Regions from separate parts of the Streptomyces sp. NPDC001093 genome, predicted to be linked through region 1. Evidence: riboswitches for the same ligand, from Rfam matches in the RefSeq annotation. Region 1 holds a riboswitch; the other holds the start of a gene.

Region 1 (7,436 bases):
ACGACGACGTCGATGGACGGCACGAGCATCTCCTTCGTGGATGTGACGCTGGTAGTGCGGGGCTGTGTGCCTTACGGCTGTGCCTTGCGCCTAGAGCCTAACCGCCCCCGGGCCGTCGGCCACCGACCGACCGTCCCGTGGACGGGAGGGACACGCAGACGGTACCCATTGTTCACCCACGGAACAAAGGGGCCTGCCGGTGAGGCCCGGCTGAAGAGTGGGGAAACAGCACGCGGAAACAGAAGACCCCGCCCCGGCGCGTACGGGGGAACACGCGCCGGGGCGGGGAGTCCGTGGGGACGGGGGTGGCCCTCACGAGGCCTTCAGTGTGCGGGCCGGGGATGTGAGGGCACTGTGGGTCCGCTCGGAGCCAGATGTCACTTCAGGTGCAGCTGCTGGCCCGGGTAGATGAGGTTCGCGTCCTCGACGATGTCCTTGTTCAGCTCGAACAGCTTCTGCCAGCCGCCCTTGACGCCGTGCTTCTCGGCGATGGAGCTGAGGCTGTCGCCCTTGACGACCTTGTACTCGCCGTCGCCCTTCTTGACCTTCTTGCCGGTCGGGGTGCTGACGGTCTTGCTCGCCGACGGGGCCGTGCGCGTGGTGGAGCGGGTGGCGGCCTGCTGGTCGGTGGAGCGGGTGGTGGTGCTCTTGGCGGGGGCGCTCTTGGTGGTCGCCGCCGGGGCCGAGCCGTTGTACGCGGCGCTCGACAGGCCCGTGCCGCAGACCGGCCAGGCGCCCTTGCCCTGGCCCGCGAGCACCTTCTCGGCGACGGCTATCTGCTGCGCCTTGGTGGCGAGGTCGGCGCGCGAGGCGTAGGCGGTGCCGCCGTACGCGGCCCAGGTGGAGTTGGTGAACTGCAGCCCGCCGTAGAAGCCGTTACCGGTGTTGATGGACCAGTTGCCGCCCGACTCGCACTGGGCGACCGCGTCCCACTCGGAGGCGGTGGCGGCGGAGGCGTTGCCGGCCGCCATCAGCGGGGCGGCGACGGCGGCGCCGGTGACACCGGCGAGCGTGATGGCGCGGACGGCCTTGGACGGGCGACGGTGCTTGCCCTTGCCGGAAAACAGCATGGATCGATCCCCTCACCGACGCCTGCGAGGTGAGCTGTCGGGTTCGGGCCGGTTGAGTTGCCCGGCCGCGCACTCGTTTTTCCGAGGCGCGGCTTCACCCCAAGCCGGTCCAGCGTCAACCGCTGGGCCCGGCGCTTACCTTGGGTCCCCCGCTCCTGCCTACGGCGCTTGACGCGACGACTGTTCCCGGGCAACCGCTGGCAGGATTCGGCGTTGCGGCTGCCGGGGCTCGTGGTGACGAGCGGTCCTGACCGTAGACATGCGATCGGCGGAATTTCAAAGACGATCAGGGCTTCTGAGACTCATCCCACACTTTCGCCAAACCGGACATCAGTGGCGAAGTGGGGCGTCAACTGCCGCTAGCCGTCGCCCTTTTCGGCAGGGACTTCCAGGGTCTGACCGGCGGCGATGTGGTTCGGGTCGGCGCCGATCACCTTCTCGTTGCCGACATAGAGGGCATGCCACCCGCCGTCGACGCCAAGGGAGTCGGCGATGGAGGCGAGCGAGTCGCCCTCGCGGACCGTGTAGGTGCCCGGTTCACGGCCGGCGTGACGGCCGGAAGGTGCGGCGTTCTGACCGTTTGTCACGTTTTCGTCCGCGCTCTCGCCGCGGTGACGTCCACCACTGCTGAGCGCGCCGGTGTCGACCAGGCTCCAAGAACCGCCACTCTGCTGGTAATTGTCCGAGTTGTCGGTACCCGGCGCCGCCACGGGAGAGCTGTCGCCTCCCTGCGGGCTTCCGCTGTCGCGTGAGCCCGGCTTGTCGGTCTTGTCGGACTTGGGGGTGCTGGTTCCGGCGGAGCCGTCGGCCGCGCCGGGAGTGCCGGTGGTGTCCTTGCTCGGACTCGGGCTCGGGGTCGGCGTAGCGCTCGAGTCCGAGGAGGAGCCGGAGGAGTCCGAACCGGAGGAGGAGCCGGAGTCCGAACCCGAGCCCGAATCGGAGCCCGAACCGGAGCCAGGCGAGGACGAATCCGGCAGACCGGACGAGTCGGAGCCCTGGGCCGAGCCGGACGCGCCGTGCGACCCGTCACCACCACCGGAGCCGCCGACGCCGGTGTCGACGTCGACCGAGGCGGAGTCGGAGGTCAGCCCGGAGAGCAGGGCACAGGTGGCCCACGGCTTGGTGCCCTGGTCGGCGAGGATCTTCTCGGCGACGGCTATCTGCTGGGAGCGGCTGGCCTGGTCGGCGGTCTCGGCGTACTGCGTGCCGCCGTACTTGGCCCAGTCGCCGAGCGAGATCTGCAGACCGCCGTAGTAGCCGTTCCCGGTGTCCGCGCTCCAGGAACCGCCGCTCTCGCACTCGGCGACCTTGTCCCACGTGGTGCCGTCGGCCGCGTTGGCACTGGCGGCGCCGAGCAGCGGGATGGCGATGGCGGAGCCGGTCACGCCGGCCGCGACGAGGAGAGCCGGAGCCTGACGGGGGCGACGGTGACGACCGTTCCCGGAGAGCATGCGGAAGCCTTTCGTGCGACAGCAGGACCGGCGCGGCGACCGAAGCGGGGCCGCCACACTGATGGGTGAACGTATCGGCAGACGATCACTTGTCACAAGTTCATGCCGCGCAGATCACGTGAAGATCACGGAGTTGAAGGTTTGTCATTTCCGCCGGCGCGGCGGCCGGTCGTCCCCTCTTGCCCCCTTTGTCACCCGTCGGGAACGGCGGCGCCTCACGCCTGGCGCGCGATCGGGCCGGAACCATGGGCTCGCCCCGACCCGGGGGCTTCCCATCCAGTTCCCCTCCAGGAGGACACGATGCTGCGGCACACCCGGTTGCCCGGAGAGCCGGCGGACTACCTCGCCGCCCGCGAGGAGCTCCGCCGCGCCGAGATCGAACTCATGCGCCACCGCGAGAGGGTCGCGGCCCTGCGCAGGGCGCTGCCACAGGGCGCCGAGGTCGACGACTACGTCTTTCTCGAAGGCCCCGCCGACCTCGGCGCCGGCGACACCCCCGTCCGCGAAGTGCGGCTGAGCGAACTGTTCACCGCCCCGGACCGCCCGTTGATCGTCTACCACTTCATGTACGGCAAACGGCAGACCCACCCGTGTCCGATGTGCACCCTGTGGATCGACGGCTTCAACGGCGTCGCCCACCACGTCGCCCGGAACGCCGACCTCGTGGTCGCCGCGGCCGCCGACCTGCCCGCACTGCGGCAGCACGCCCGGAGCCGCGGCTGGTCCCGGCTGCGCCTGCTGAGCGCCGGGGACAGCACCTTCAAGTACGACCTCGGCAGCGAGGACGAGAACGGCGTGCAGGACTCCACCGTCTCCGTCTTCACCCGGGACGCGGACGGCACGGTCCGCCACTTCTACTCCGCCCATCCCCGCATGGCCGAGGACATCGACCAGCGCGGCATCGACCTCCTCAACCCGGTCTGGCACCTCCTCGACCTGACGCCGGGCGGCCGTGGCGACTGGTTCGCGGGACTGGACTACTGATCGCCGGTGCCTGGCAGGACCGGCGTGAACTCGACGGGCAGGGTGCGCAGGCCCCGCATGATGAGCCCGCCACGCCATCTCAGGTCGGCCGGATCGACGGCGAGCCGCAGGTCGGGCAGGCGGGTGAGCAGGGTGGCGAGCGCGGTCTGGCCCTCCAGCCGGGCGAGCGGCGCGCCGAGGCAGTAGTGGATGCCGTGGCCGTATCCGAGGTGCTGGTTGTCGCGGCGGGCGAGGTCCAGCACGTCCGGGACGGCGAACCGCTGCGGGTCCCGGTCCGCCGCCGCGAGCACCACGAGCACCGGGTCCCCCGGCGCGATGTCCTGTCCGCCGATGGTGAGCGGCTCGGTGGCGAACCGCCAGGTGGCCAGCTCCACCGGACCGTCGTAGCGCAGGAGTTCCTCCACTCCGGTCTCCAGGAGGTCCCGTTCCCCCCTGGCCAGGGAGTCCTGGAGGCGCTCGCGCTGCCCCGGGTGCGTGAGCAGGGCGTAGGTGCCGTTGCCGATGAGGTTGACGGTGGTCTCGAAACCGGCGAACAGCAGGATGAAGGCCATGGCGGCGGCCTCGTTCTCGGTGAGGTGCTCGCCGTGATCGGAGGCGCGGATGAGGCCGGAGATCAGGTCCTCGCCGGGCGCGGGCTCGGCGGGCAGCGCCTCGCGCTTCTTGTGGATCAGCTCGGCGAGGTAGCCGCGCATCTTCTTCACCGACCGTGCGACCCCACCCCGCGGCCCTCCGCCGTGCCGGATCATCATCCCGGCCCAGTCCCGGAAGTCGTCCTGGTCCTCGCGCGGGACGCCGAGCAGGTCGCAGATGGCGTAGATGGGCAGCGGGAAGGCGAACTCGTGGATGAGGTCGGCGGAGCCCTTCGCCGCGAACCGGTCGATGAGGTCGTCGGTCAGCTCCTGCACCCGGGGCGCGAACTCGGCGACCCGGCGCGGGGTGAACGCCTTGCTGACCAGCCGGCGCAGCCGGGTGTGGTCCGGCGGGTCGATGTTCAGCAGATGGGTCATCAGCTCGGCCTTGCGCTCGCCGGGAATGCCGGTCTTGCCCTTGGCGTGCGCGGGCTCGTCGTGATGCGCCGGGTTCTTGCTCAGCCGCTGGTCGGCGAGGGCCTGCTTGGCATCGGCGTACCGGGTGACCAGCCAGGCCTCCACACCGCTGGGCAGCCGCGTCCGGTGCACCGGCGCATGCTCGCGCAGCCAGGCGTAGGCGGGGTAGGGGTCGGTGGCGAACTCCCAGGTGAACAGGGCGGGAGCGGAGTCCGCGGCCGCGTCGGCAGCGGTCTGGCGGTGAGGCTGGTCGGTCACTCCTCGACGGTATCCGGATCCCGGTGAACCTCCGCGGCCCGGTGGCCGACGGGGGTGTGGGTATTGCCTCGGGGCGTCTGCCTCCGCAGGTCCCGGTGGCCGCCGGGGGGCCGCGGTCATCGCCTCGGGGCCTCTCCCTCCGCAGAGTCCCCGTGTGCCTCCGCGGCCCGGTGGCCGACGGGGGCCGCGGTCATCGCCTCGGGGCCTCTGCCCCCGCAGGGTCCCCGTGGACCTCCGCGGCCCGGTGGCCGACGGGGGCTGCGGTCATCTCCTCAGCGGCTGCTCCCTCCGCTCCCTCCGCAGGATCCCGATGGCCCTCCGCGGCCCGGTGGCCGACGGGGGCCGCGGTCATCGCCTCGGGGCCTCTCCCTCCGCAGAGTCCCCGTGAGCCACCGCGGCTCGGTGGCCGACGGGGGCGGGGCTGCGGCTATCGCCTCGGGGCGTCTTCCTGCGCAGGGTCCCGGTGAGCCTCCGCGTCCTGGTGGTCGCCGGAGGGTGTGGGTATTGCCTCGGGGGCTGCTCCCTCCGCCTGCCGGATGGCGTCCCGGTACGCACGCGCCGCCGCGCGCAGGGCCGCCTCCGGGTCCACGCCCTCCGCCTCGGCGCGGGCCGCCAGGGCCAGCAGCTCGTAGCCGATGCCCTCGCCCTGCGGGAGCGGCACGTCGAGACCGGCCGTGCGCGCGCGAGAGGCGAGCTTGGCGGCGAGGGCCAGGCCGGGCTGGCCCAGCGGGACGCCCTCCGTGACCGAGGTGCGCCGCTTCTCCTCGGCCTTGGTGCGCAGCCAGTGCTCCTTGACGTCCTCCGGCGTCTCGGCCTTCTCGTCGCCGAAGACATGCGGGTGCCGGTGAACGAGTTTGGCGACGATGCCGCCGGCCACGTCGTCGACGGAGAACGGCGCGTCGGGGTGCTCCTCGGCGATCCGGGAGTGGAAGACGACCTGGAGCAGGACGTCGCCCAGCTCCTCGCGCAGTTCCTCGCGGTCGCCGGCCTCGATCGCCTCGACCAGTTCGTACGCCTCCTCGATCCCGTACTTGGCCAGGCCCTCGTGGGTCTGCCGGGACGACCAGGGGCATTCGGCGCGGATGCGGTCCATGACCTGGACGAGGTCGAGCAGACGGGCGCCGGGCAGGTCGTAGGAGGCCGGGAGCAGCTCCAGCTCCGGCATGGCGACCCGGCCGGAGCCGGCCAGCCGGGCCAGGCCGTCGGTGAGCGCGGGCTCCCCCTCACCGGTGGCCACGACCACCACCGTCCGCCCGCCGGCGCAGGCGTCGACCAGCTCCTGCGCGATCGGGGACGCCTCCTCCACCGCTATCCCGGCCTCCCGCAGATACGGCAGCTGCGGATGCGCGCCGTCCGCGCACAGCACCGCGTCGGCGCCGTGCAGGGCCTGCCAGGCGGGCCAGGACAGCAGGCCGGGCGCGACGCGGTGGCTGGTGGTGAGCAGGACGATGCGACCGGGGTCGGCGGCGGGGGCGAGGTCGGGGCTGGATGCGTTCACGCTCCGAACGTAACCCACGGCGGCAGGGAGCGGATTCGGTTGTCCACAGGCCGGGGACGATCGTATGAACGTATGACCGGCTGCCCTATGCCGTCACCGGCTGCCCGCCCGACACCGTCGTGACCTCCCGCACCCACGGCGTCTTGGCGTCCACCCGGCTGCTCTTCTGCACGTCCCAGGCGCCGTAGCGCGGGTTGACGTCGATGCGGAGTTCCTGGGAGGCCTTGGACAGCGCCTTCCAGAAGGCGGGCTGGGTGGTGTCGGTGCCGAGCTGCTGGGCCAGTTTCTGCGCCTCCAGCTGGAGCCGGAGGTTGTCGTCGAGGTGGGCGGGGGCGATGCCGTACTTCTGCAGCCAGGCGGTCTGCAGCCCCTTGGCGCCGCCGGCCTGCTGCTCCAGCCCGGCGCGCATCTGCTCGACCTCCCTGCGGCTGACCGTGATGCCCGCGTCCTGCGCGGCGCGGTGCAGCACCCGGTCGAGAACCATGTTGTGCAGGGTGTCCCGGGTGAGGCTGCTGGTGGAGGCGAGGACCTGCTGGTACTGGGCCTCGTCCGGAACCGCGGCCCGCTGTGCCCTGCGGACCTCGTCGACCCGGCTCTCCAGCTGGGCGACGGTGATCCGCTGCCCTCCGACGACGGCCGCGGCACCCGCGTGCGCATCGTTTCCGCAGGCGGTCAGCAGGGGTGCCGCGGCGGCGATCGCGGCGGTGAGGACGAGCGCGGTGCGACGGCGGCGGTGCAAGGAAACCTCCAGAGGGGAGATTGTGCGACGGTGCACAAAGTCTTGCGATGATCGATGGTAGGCAGTGGGAAGGCCGGGGCCAACCCATTCGACCAACGATTCGTACGCGCTTCGGGCACCGTCGCGCCCCCGGCCGGAGCAGGCCCCGGCTCAGCCGGTGATGGCCACCGGCGCGTCCCACGCGTCACGGTCGACGGTGAGCGTGACCCCGCCGTGCGACTCCTTGCTGTTGACCAGGTACTGGTGGCCGCGGCTGTGGTTGGTGAACTGGGTGGAACCCCACGGCCAGTCCGCCGTCGTCGTGTTGTTCTTGTCCCACAGCGCGTACCAGAGGTTGCCCGGCAGGTCCGTCCTGTCCGTCGCCGTGGCGATGGCCTTGGCGCTGGAACT
Region 2 (7,436 bases), on a different contig from region 1:
CGGCCTGCACATCATCGGCATCGCCGCGCTGCTCGGCGGTTTCCTCACCCAGATGAAGGCGATGGGCCAGGGCACGGCCCGGTTCGTGCCCGGGATGCTGCACGGCGCGCTGACGATGCTGGTCACCGGCGTGGCCCTGGTCGGTCTCAACCAGGCCGACGACCACCATGTCAACACCTTCAAGATCGGCGTCAAGCTGGCGCTGCTGATCGTGATCCTCGGGCTGGTCTACGTCAAGCGCGACGAGGAGAAGATCGACAAAAGCCTGTTCGGAGTGGTCGGCGCGCTGACCATGACGAACATCTTCATCGCCGTCCTGTGGACCTGACGGTCAGCCGTCCCCGCCGCCGGCGCGGGCCGCGCGCACCGCACCGGCGGCGACCGCGAGCCACGCCGCCACCGCAGCCCACAGCAGCACCCGTCCCGGCCGGTCGAGCCACGGGACGCCGAGGGCGGTGCCGACGGGCAGCGCCGCCACCGCCGTCATCCCGATCGGGAACACCGTCGCCCACCGCAGCACGTCGTAGCCGGGCCGGGGCCGTACGACGTACCAGACCAGATCCAGCACGAGCAGTGCCGTCGTCACAGTGCGCAGCGCACCGCGGTCGTCGTCGTTCCACAGGTACATGCCCGCGTCCCCGGCGATGAGCAGGTTCGCCCCGGCCAGCGCCGAGATAGCGAGCGCACCGCCCGCGATCCACTGGTCGCCCGCGCCCTCCAGCACCTGCCGTATGTCGAAGCGGGCCAGCGCCAGGCCGTAGAGCACCAGGCCCAGCCAGAACAGCACCAGGGCGGTGTGCGCGAGCCACGCCGTGCGCTCGGCCGCGGCGAGCGTGGCGCCCAGTACGGCGAGCCCCTCTGTGGCCACACAGCACAGAAACACTGCGCCCGGCATGCGCGGCCTCCAGCGCCGTACGACCATGACCAGCAGCACCGGCCAGAGCAGCGCCGCGAGCGCCAGCAGTGCCTCGGCCAGGGTCTGCCGGCCCAGCGCCGAGACCCGGGTGCCGAGCACCGTGGTCGCGGCCACGGAGGTCAGCGCGCCCAGGCTCTCCGCCTCGGTCACCCAGCGCTCGCGCTCGCCGACCAGCCGCAGGACGAATGCTGCGGCCAGCGCGGCCCAGGCGACGCCCGCCATCGCCAGCACCACCCGTGAGACCGATTCGGCGCCGGTCATGCGCAGCCCCACCGACACCACGCCGGTCGGCATCACGGCGGCCCCGGCCGCGGGGGACCGCTCCGCCCACCAAGCGCGCAGACCTGAGATGCCGGGCATGCGCCCGATGCCAGGCAGCCGCGGCGTCCCTGCCCGTAAGGGCACGCGCGCGTGAAGAGCGAAAACGCCGGTACGCGCGCGTGGCGGCAGGGAGGTCGCACGTGTGCGTGGTGGCAGGGGAGGCCCGCGCGGGCGTGGGGAGGCAGGGGAGCCCCGCGCGGGCGGGGGAGACAGGGGAGGCCGCGCGCGGGCGTGGGGGCGGGCGAGGCCGAGCGTGTCCGGAGGCAGAAGGGCCACGCATGTCCGGCGGCAGGGAACGCGGCAGCGAAGACTGCACCCGGGCATCGGCGCAGGAAAGACCGGCACGCGCGTGCGGGAATCAGCGGTCCGGGTGGCGAGGCTCAGGGCGTCGGCAGGGCGTGCGTGGGCGTGTGGATCCGGCGGCCCCGGGCACGGGAGACCACGACTCCGGCACGCGCGCGTGCACGTGCACTGCGGTGGCACGCGCGCGTGGAGCGGGAGGGGCTGGGCCGCGCCGGTGGTCCGGGTGGCGGTCAGCCCGGTCGGACCACGCTGTGGATGATCGACTCGCCGCCGTAGTAGATCGACTCCTCACGGACGTACGCGCCCGGCTTCGGGGCGTGGATCATCATGCCGTTGCCTATGTAGATGCCGACGTGGCTGATGTCGTCGTAGAAGAAGACCAGATCGCCCGGCCGCGCGTCGGCGAGCGAGACCGTGGTGCCCGCGTTGACCTGGTCGTACGTGGTGCGCGGAAGCGTGACGCCGGCGGCTCTCCAGGCGGCCTGGGTGAGGCCCGAGCAGTCGTAGGAGTCCGGCCCGATGGCGCCCCACACATACGGCTTGCCGATCTGCGCGCGGGCGAAGGCGAGCGCCTTCTCGGCCTTCGTGTCGTACGAGCCGGTCGTCGTGGACCCGGTCGAGCCGGAGCCCGTCGAACCGGATCCGGATCCGGACCCCGTGGGCGATGACGACGAGGAGGACGACGGTGACGACGAGGCGGCCTGCTGCTGAGCCGCCTGCTGCTTCGCCAGCTCGGCCGCCTTGCGCGCCGCCTCCTGCTGCTTCTCCCGCTCGATGGCGGCCAGGCGCGCCTTCTCCTGGGCCGACAGCTGCGACAGCAGCTCGCGCGCCGAGGCCAGCTTCTTCTGGACGGTGGCCTTGGCGGTCTGCAGGTCGTGCTGTGAGTCGGTCAGCGTCTGCAGGCTCTGCGCGGCCTCCCGCCGCTGCTTCATGGTCGCGGCCTGCTCGCCGATGTAGTCGTCGACCGCGCTCTTCTCCCGCGAGGTCAGCCGGTTCATCAGCTGGGTCTGGTCGAAGTAGTCCTGCGGGTCGTTGGCCAGCAGGAAGGTGGCCGTGCCGGGAGCGGCGGCACCGGTGCGGTACTGCGCCGCGGCGAAGGAGCCCAGTTCCTCGCGGGCCTTGTTGAGGCGTGCCGTGCGCCGGGCGACGTCGTCGCGCAGGGCGTCGACGCGGCCCCGCTGTCTGACGGACCGCTCCTTGGCCGCGTCGTACTTCTCGGTCGCCGACTCCGCCTGGCGGTAGAGGTCGTCGACCTTCTTCTCGACCTCCTCCAGGCTCGGCTTGGTGCGATCGGTACTCGGGGCGGCCTCTGCGGTCTGCGAGAGCACGGCCATGGAGGTGAGGGCGGCGGTGGCGAGGGCGGGGGTGCGAAGGCCCGATCCGATGGATCCGCCGGGGCGCGTCTTGCGGTGCGACGCCAAGGGAGGCGACTCCTTCCAATGGGCCGCCTACCGGGTTAGCTGTCGGGTTCGGGCGGTGGTTCGGAAGGGTTGCCCTACGGCGGCGTCCCGGGTGGGAGCCGGCCGATTCACCCCAGAGGTCGGTGGGTCCCCGGCTCCGGGCGCCCTGCGGGGCACACCGGACTCGGCGGAGGCCGTGCGGCCCGGCGAGGTTCGCCGGTAGGGGTCGTACGGCCCGCACGCACGCTAGCCAACTCGTGTGACTCCTGTGAAGGTTGGTGCGTGATATGTCCGATACATTTTCGTGACCTGGGGCAGGTTTCGCTCCTGTGTCATCGGGTGGTTCCGTTGTGTGAGCAGGCGGAGGCTCATTCCGCGGTCACGATCAACTCTCTTCCGGAACCGGCCATGTTCCGGGGACTGCGACCGGTTGTCGGTGGGGCGCCCTAGACTCGGAGAGCGATGAGCAGCCTCTTTGACGACAGCTTCCTGGCGGACCTCCAGGCCCCTCGCGGGCACGAGGAGGAGCCCCCGCCGCCGCCCGACGACGATCACGCTCCGGAGCCGCTTCCGGACGATCTGTTCGGCGGGAAGTTCGACGCGCCGCCGGAGCGGGACGCGTACTACCGCGACGGCGCCCCGCGCCCCGCGATCGACTCGGCGGCGCTGCTGGAAGGGCTGAACGACAACCAGCGGGCCGCGGTCGTGCACGCCGGTTCCCCGCTGCTCATCGTGGCCGGCGCCGGCTCGGGCAAGACCCGCGTGCTCACCCACCGCATCGCCCATCTGCTCGCCGAGCGGCACGTGCACCCGGGCCAGATCCTCGCGATCACCTTCACCAACAAGGCCGCGGGCGAGATGAAGGAGCGTGTCGAGCAGCTCGTCGGCCCGCGCGCGAACGCGATGTGGGTGATGACCTTCCACAGCGCGTGCGTGCGCATCCTGCGCCGCGAGTCGAAGAAGCTCGGCTTCACGTCGTCGTTCTCGATCTACGACGCCGCCGACAGCAAGCGCCTGATGGCCCTGGTCTGCCGCGACCTGGACCTCGACCCCAAGCGCTTCCCGCCGAAGTCGTTCAGCGCCAAGATCAGCAACCTGAAGAACGAGCTGATCGACGAGGAGGACTTCGCCGCCCAGGCCACCGACGGCTTCGAGAAGACCCTCGCCCAGGCCTACGCGCTCTACCAGTCGCGCCTGCGCGAGGCCAACGCGCTCGACTTCGACGACCTGATCATGACGACGGTCAACCTCCTGCGCGCCTTCCCCGACGTCGCCGAGCACTACCGCCGCCGTTTCCGGCACGTCCTCGTCGACGAGTACCAGGACACCAACCACGCCCAGTACGCGCTGGTGCGGGAACTCGTCGGCACGGGGGAGCGCTCCGCCGAGGAGGGCGACACCCCGCCCGGCGGGTACGACCTCCCGCCCGCCGAACTGTGCGTCGTCGGTGACGCGGACCAGTCGATCTACGCCTTCCGGGGCGCGACGATCCGCAACATCCTGCAGTTCGAGGAGGACTACCCGAACGCGACGACGATCCTGCTGGAGCAGAACTACCGCTCCACGCAGACCATCCTGTCCGCCGCCAACGCGGTCATCGAGCGCAACGAGTCCCGCCGCCCGAAGAACCTGTGGACCAACGCCGGGCAGGGCGCGCGGATCACCGGCTACGTCGCCGACACCGAGCACGACGAGGCCCAGTTCGTCTCCGACGAGATAGACCGCCTGGTCGACGCGGGCGAGGCCAAGGCGGGTGACGTCGCCGTCTTCTACCGCACCAACGCCCAGTCCCGTGTCTTCGAAGAGGTCTTCATCCGTGTCGGCCTGCCCTACAAGGTCGTCGGCGGTGTCCGCTTCTACGAGCGCAAGGAGGTCCGGGACGTCCTGGCCTACCTGCGCGTCCTCGCCAACCCCGAGGACTCGGTGCCGCTGCGCCGCATCCTCAACGTGCCCAAGCGCGGCATCGGCGAGCGCGCCGAGGCGATGATCGACGCCCTCGCCCAGCGCGAGAAGGTCAGCTTCCCGCAGGCGCTCAAGCGCGTGGACGAGGCGTACGGCATGGCCGCGCGCTCCACCAACGCCGTCAAGCGGTTCAACACGCTGATGGAGGATCTGCGTACGATCGTCGAGTCCGGCGCGGGCCCCGCGACCGTCCTGGAGGCGGTGCTCGAACGCACCGGCTATCTGGCCGAGTTGCAGGCCTCCACCGACCCGCAGGACGAGACTCGCATCGAGAACCTCCAGGAACTCGCGGCCGTGGCCCGGGAGTTCGAGCAGGAGCGCGGCGAAGGCGAGGCCACTTCGCTGGCCGACTTCCTGGAGCAGGTGGCGCTGGTCGCCGACTCCGACCAGATCCCCGACGAGGACGAGGAAGGCTCCGGCGTCATCACCCTGATGACCCTGCACACCGCCAAGGGCCTGGAGTTCCCCGTCGTCTTCCTGACCGGCATGGAGGACGGCGTCTTCCCGCACATGCGCGCCCTCGGCCAGACCAAGGAGCTGGAGGAGGAGCGGCGCCTGGCGTACGTCGGCATCACACGCGCGCGGGAGCGGCTCTACCTCACGCGGTCGACGATGCGCAGCGCCTGGGGCCAGCCGTCGTACAACCCGCCCTCCCGCTTCCTGGAGGAGATCCCGGCCACCCATGTGGACTGGAAGCGGACGGGAGCGACGGCGCCGGTGTCCTCCGGCCCGGCCTCCGGGATCGCGGCCTCGCTGTCCTCGAGCCGCTCGCGCTCCTCGGCGTCGGGCGCGTCCGGGTTCGCCACCCGGCGGACCACGGAGAAGCCGGTGGTCGCGCTGGCCGTCGGGGACCGGGTCACCCACGACCAGTTCGGGCTCGGCACGGTCGTCGGTGTGAAGGGCACGGGCGCGAACGCGGAGGCCACGATCGACTTCGGCGACACCAAGCCGAAGCGGCTGCTGCTGCGGTACGCGCCGGTGGAGAAGCTGTAGGGGCCCCGGGGGCTCAGGCCCCCGGGTTCTACGTCGGGTCGAGCCCGTGGCTGCGCAGCCACGGCAGCGGGTCTATGGCCGCCCCGCCCGCGGGCCGTACCTCGAAGTGCAGGTGCGGGCCGGTGGAGTTGCCGGAGTTGCCGGAGTAGGCGATCGGCTGGCCGGCCTTGACGGACGTCCCGGCGGGAACGCGGTAGCTGGACAGATGGCAGTACCAGGTCTCGGTGCCGTCCTTCGCCGTCACGATCATCATGTTGCCGTAGGCGCTGTTCCACTTGGTGGAGACGACGCCGTCGGTCGCGGCCATCACCGTGGTGCCGTACGAGACGGGGAAGTCGATGCCCGTGTGCACGGACATCCAGTTCACCCCGGCCTGCCCGAAGTAGGCGCTGAGCCCCTTCTGCAAGACCGGCAGCACGAACTTGGGGCGCAGCCGCTCCTTGAGCGCGGCCGCTGCGGCGGCCTTCTTCTTCTCCAGCTCCTGCTGGTTCTTGAGGTCGAGCCGTTCCTGTGTCCGGCTCGCCCGGTCGGCGAAGTCGTGAGCGCCGGCGGACAGGGTGTTGAGCTGGGTGTCCAGCTTGCTGTTGGCGGCCGAGGCCTTGACCGTGTGCGCGTCCGAGGCGGAGACGGAGGTGTCCTGGCCGTTGCCGCTCAACGCGCCGACCGAGGCTGCGGCGATGCCGGCGACGCCCACCACACAGGCCGAGGGCACGGCGACGGTGAGCAGCGCGGAGCGCTTGGGGGTCGTACGACGGCGGGAGCGCGCGGCGCTGCGTGCGCCGGCGCGGGTCGTCGGCACGCTCTCTTCCTGGTCGTCCAGCAGGCCGGGCCCGGCGGACGGTTCGTCCGCGGCCTCCGACTCGTTCGACTCGTCGTCCCCGGTGTGGGGTTCGCCGAACGCGGTGGCCTCGTACGCCGCCTCGTCCTCGTACGGGCCCTGCTGGTACGGCACCTGCGCGAAGGCCGCGGTCGCCTGCGGGTCGCCGACCTGGTCGAAGACGGCGGTGGTCTGCTGGACGAACGGTTCGCCAGCCTGCTCGGCCGCCGCCGGCACGGCCTGGCCACCGGAGTTCCACTGCGTCGCGTCGAACGTGCCCGACTCGAAGGTCTGGGTGCCCCACGCCCACTGCTGGGTCGGTTCGGCGATACCCGACTGGTCGGGCTGCAGCCAGGCGCTCGCGTCCCACTGGCCGCTGATGTCGTTGCCCGTCGCCTGGGCGGGGATGGTCCAGGAGGCGGAGTCGTGGACGCCGGAGTCGTAGGCGCTGTGGTGCTGGGCCGTGTACGGGTCGTAGCCCGGGGTCTGGCCGGTCTGCCACTGCGTGCTGTCGTACGCGCCGGTGCCCTGCTCCCCGGGCAGGCTGCCGAAGAGCGGGTCCGTGGAGAAGGAGCCGGTGGTGTCCGGAAAACCGGTGGTGTCGTAGCCGCCGTACGTGGTGAAGTCGCCGTAGGGGGCTCCATGCGTTCCGTACGGCGCGTAGTGCGCGGCGGAGGCGTCGGAAGCCGGGGCCGGGGTGGTCATGGTCCCCGACGGGTGACGG

Evidence for each region. A riboswitch is a leader RNA that binds a small molecule or an ion and turns the genes downstream of it on or off. The one in region 1 is predicted to bind cyclic di-AMP.
Region 2: linked by a shared signal. The riboswitch ahead of ABT288_RS38325 (C40 family peptidase) and the one ahead of ABT288_RS05155 (transglycosylase family protein) in region 1 are both predicted to bind cyclic di-AMP.

Annotation. Positions count from the first base shown of each region.
Region 1 covers NZ_JBEPBF010000006.1:25,733-33,168, reverse strand. Annotated here, with positions in the region: gene eno (phosphopyruvate hydratase) at 1-29, opposite strand, end outside; gene ABT288_RS05155 (transglycosylase family protein) at 378-1,070, opposite strand; cyclic di-AMP (ydaO/yuaA leader) riboswitch at 1,075-1,247, opposite strand; gene ABT288_RS05150 (transglycosylase family protein) at 1,430-2,521, opposite strand; gene ABT288_RS05145 (DUF899 family protein) at 2,822-3,505, shown strand; gene ABT288_RS05140 (cytochrome P450 family protein) at 3,499-4,809, opposite strand; gene ABT288_RS05135 (nucleoside triphosphate pyrophosphohydrolase) at 5,237-6,307, opposite strand; gene ABT288_RS05130 (SurA N-terminal domain-containing protein) at 6,393-7,046, opposite strand; gene ABT288_RS05125 (glycoside hydrolase domain-containing protein) at 7,197-7,436, opposite strand, start outside.
Region 2 covers NZ_JBEPBF010000116.1:21,661-29,096, forward strand. Annotated here, with positions in the region: gene ABT288_RS38315 (hypothetical protein) at 1-328, shown strand, start outside; gene ABT288_RS38320 (tellurite resistance/C4-dicarboxylate transporter family protein) at 332-1,276, opposite strand; gene ABT288_RS38325 (C40 family peptidase) at 1,771-2,961, opposite strand; cyclic di-AMP (ydaO/yuaA leader) riboswitch at 2,969-3,140, opposite strand; gene pcrA (DNA helicase PcrA) at 3,403-5,895, shown strand; gene ABT288_RS38335 (M23 family metallopeptidase) at 5,924-7,436, opposite strand, start outside.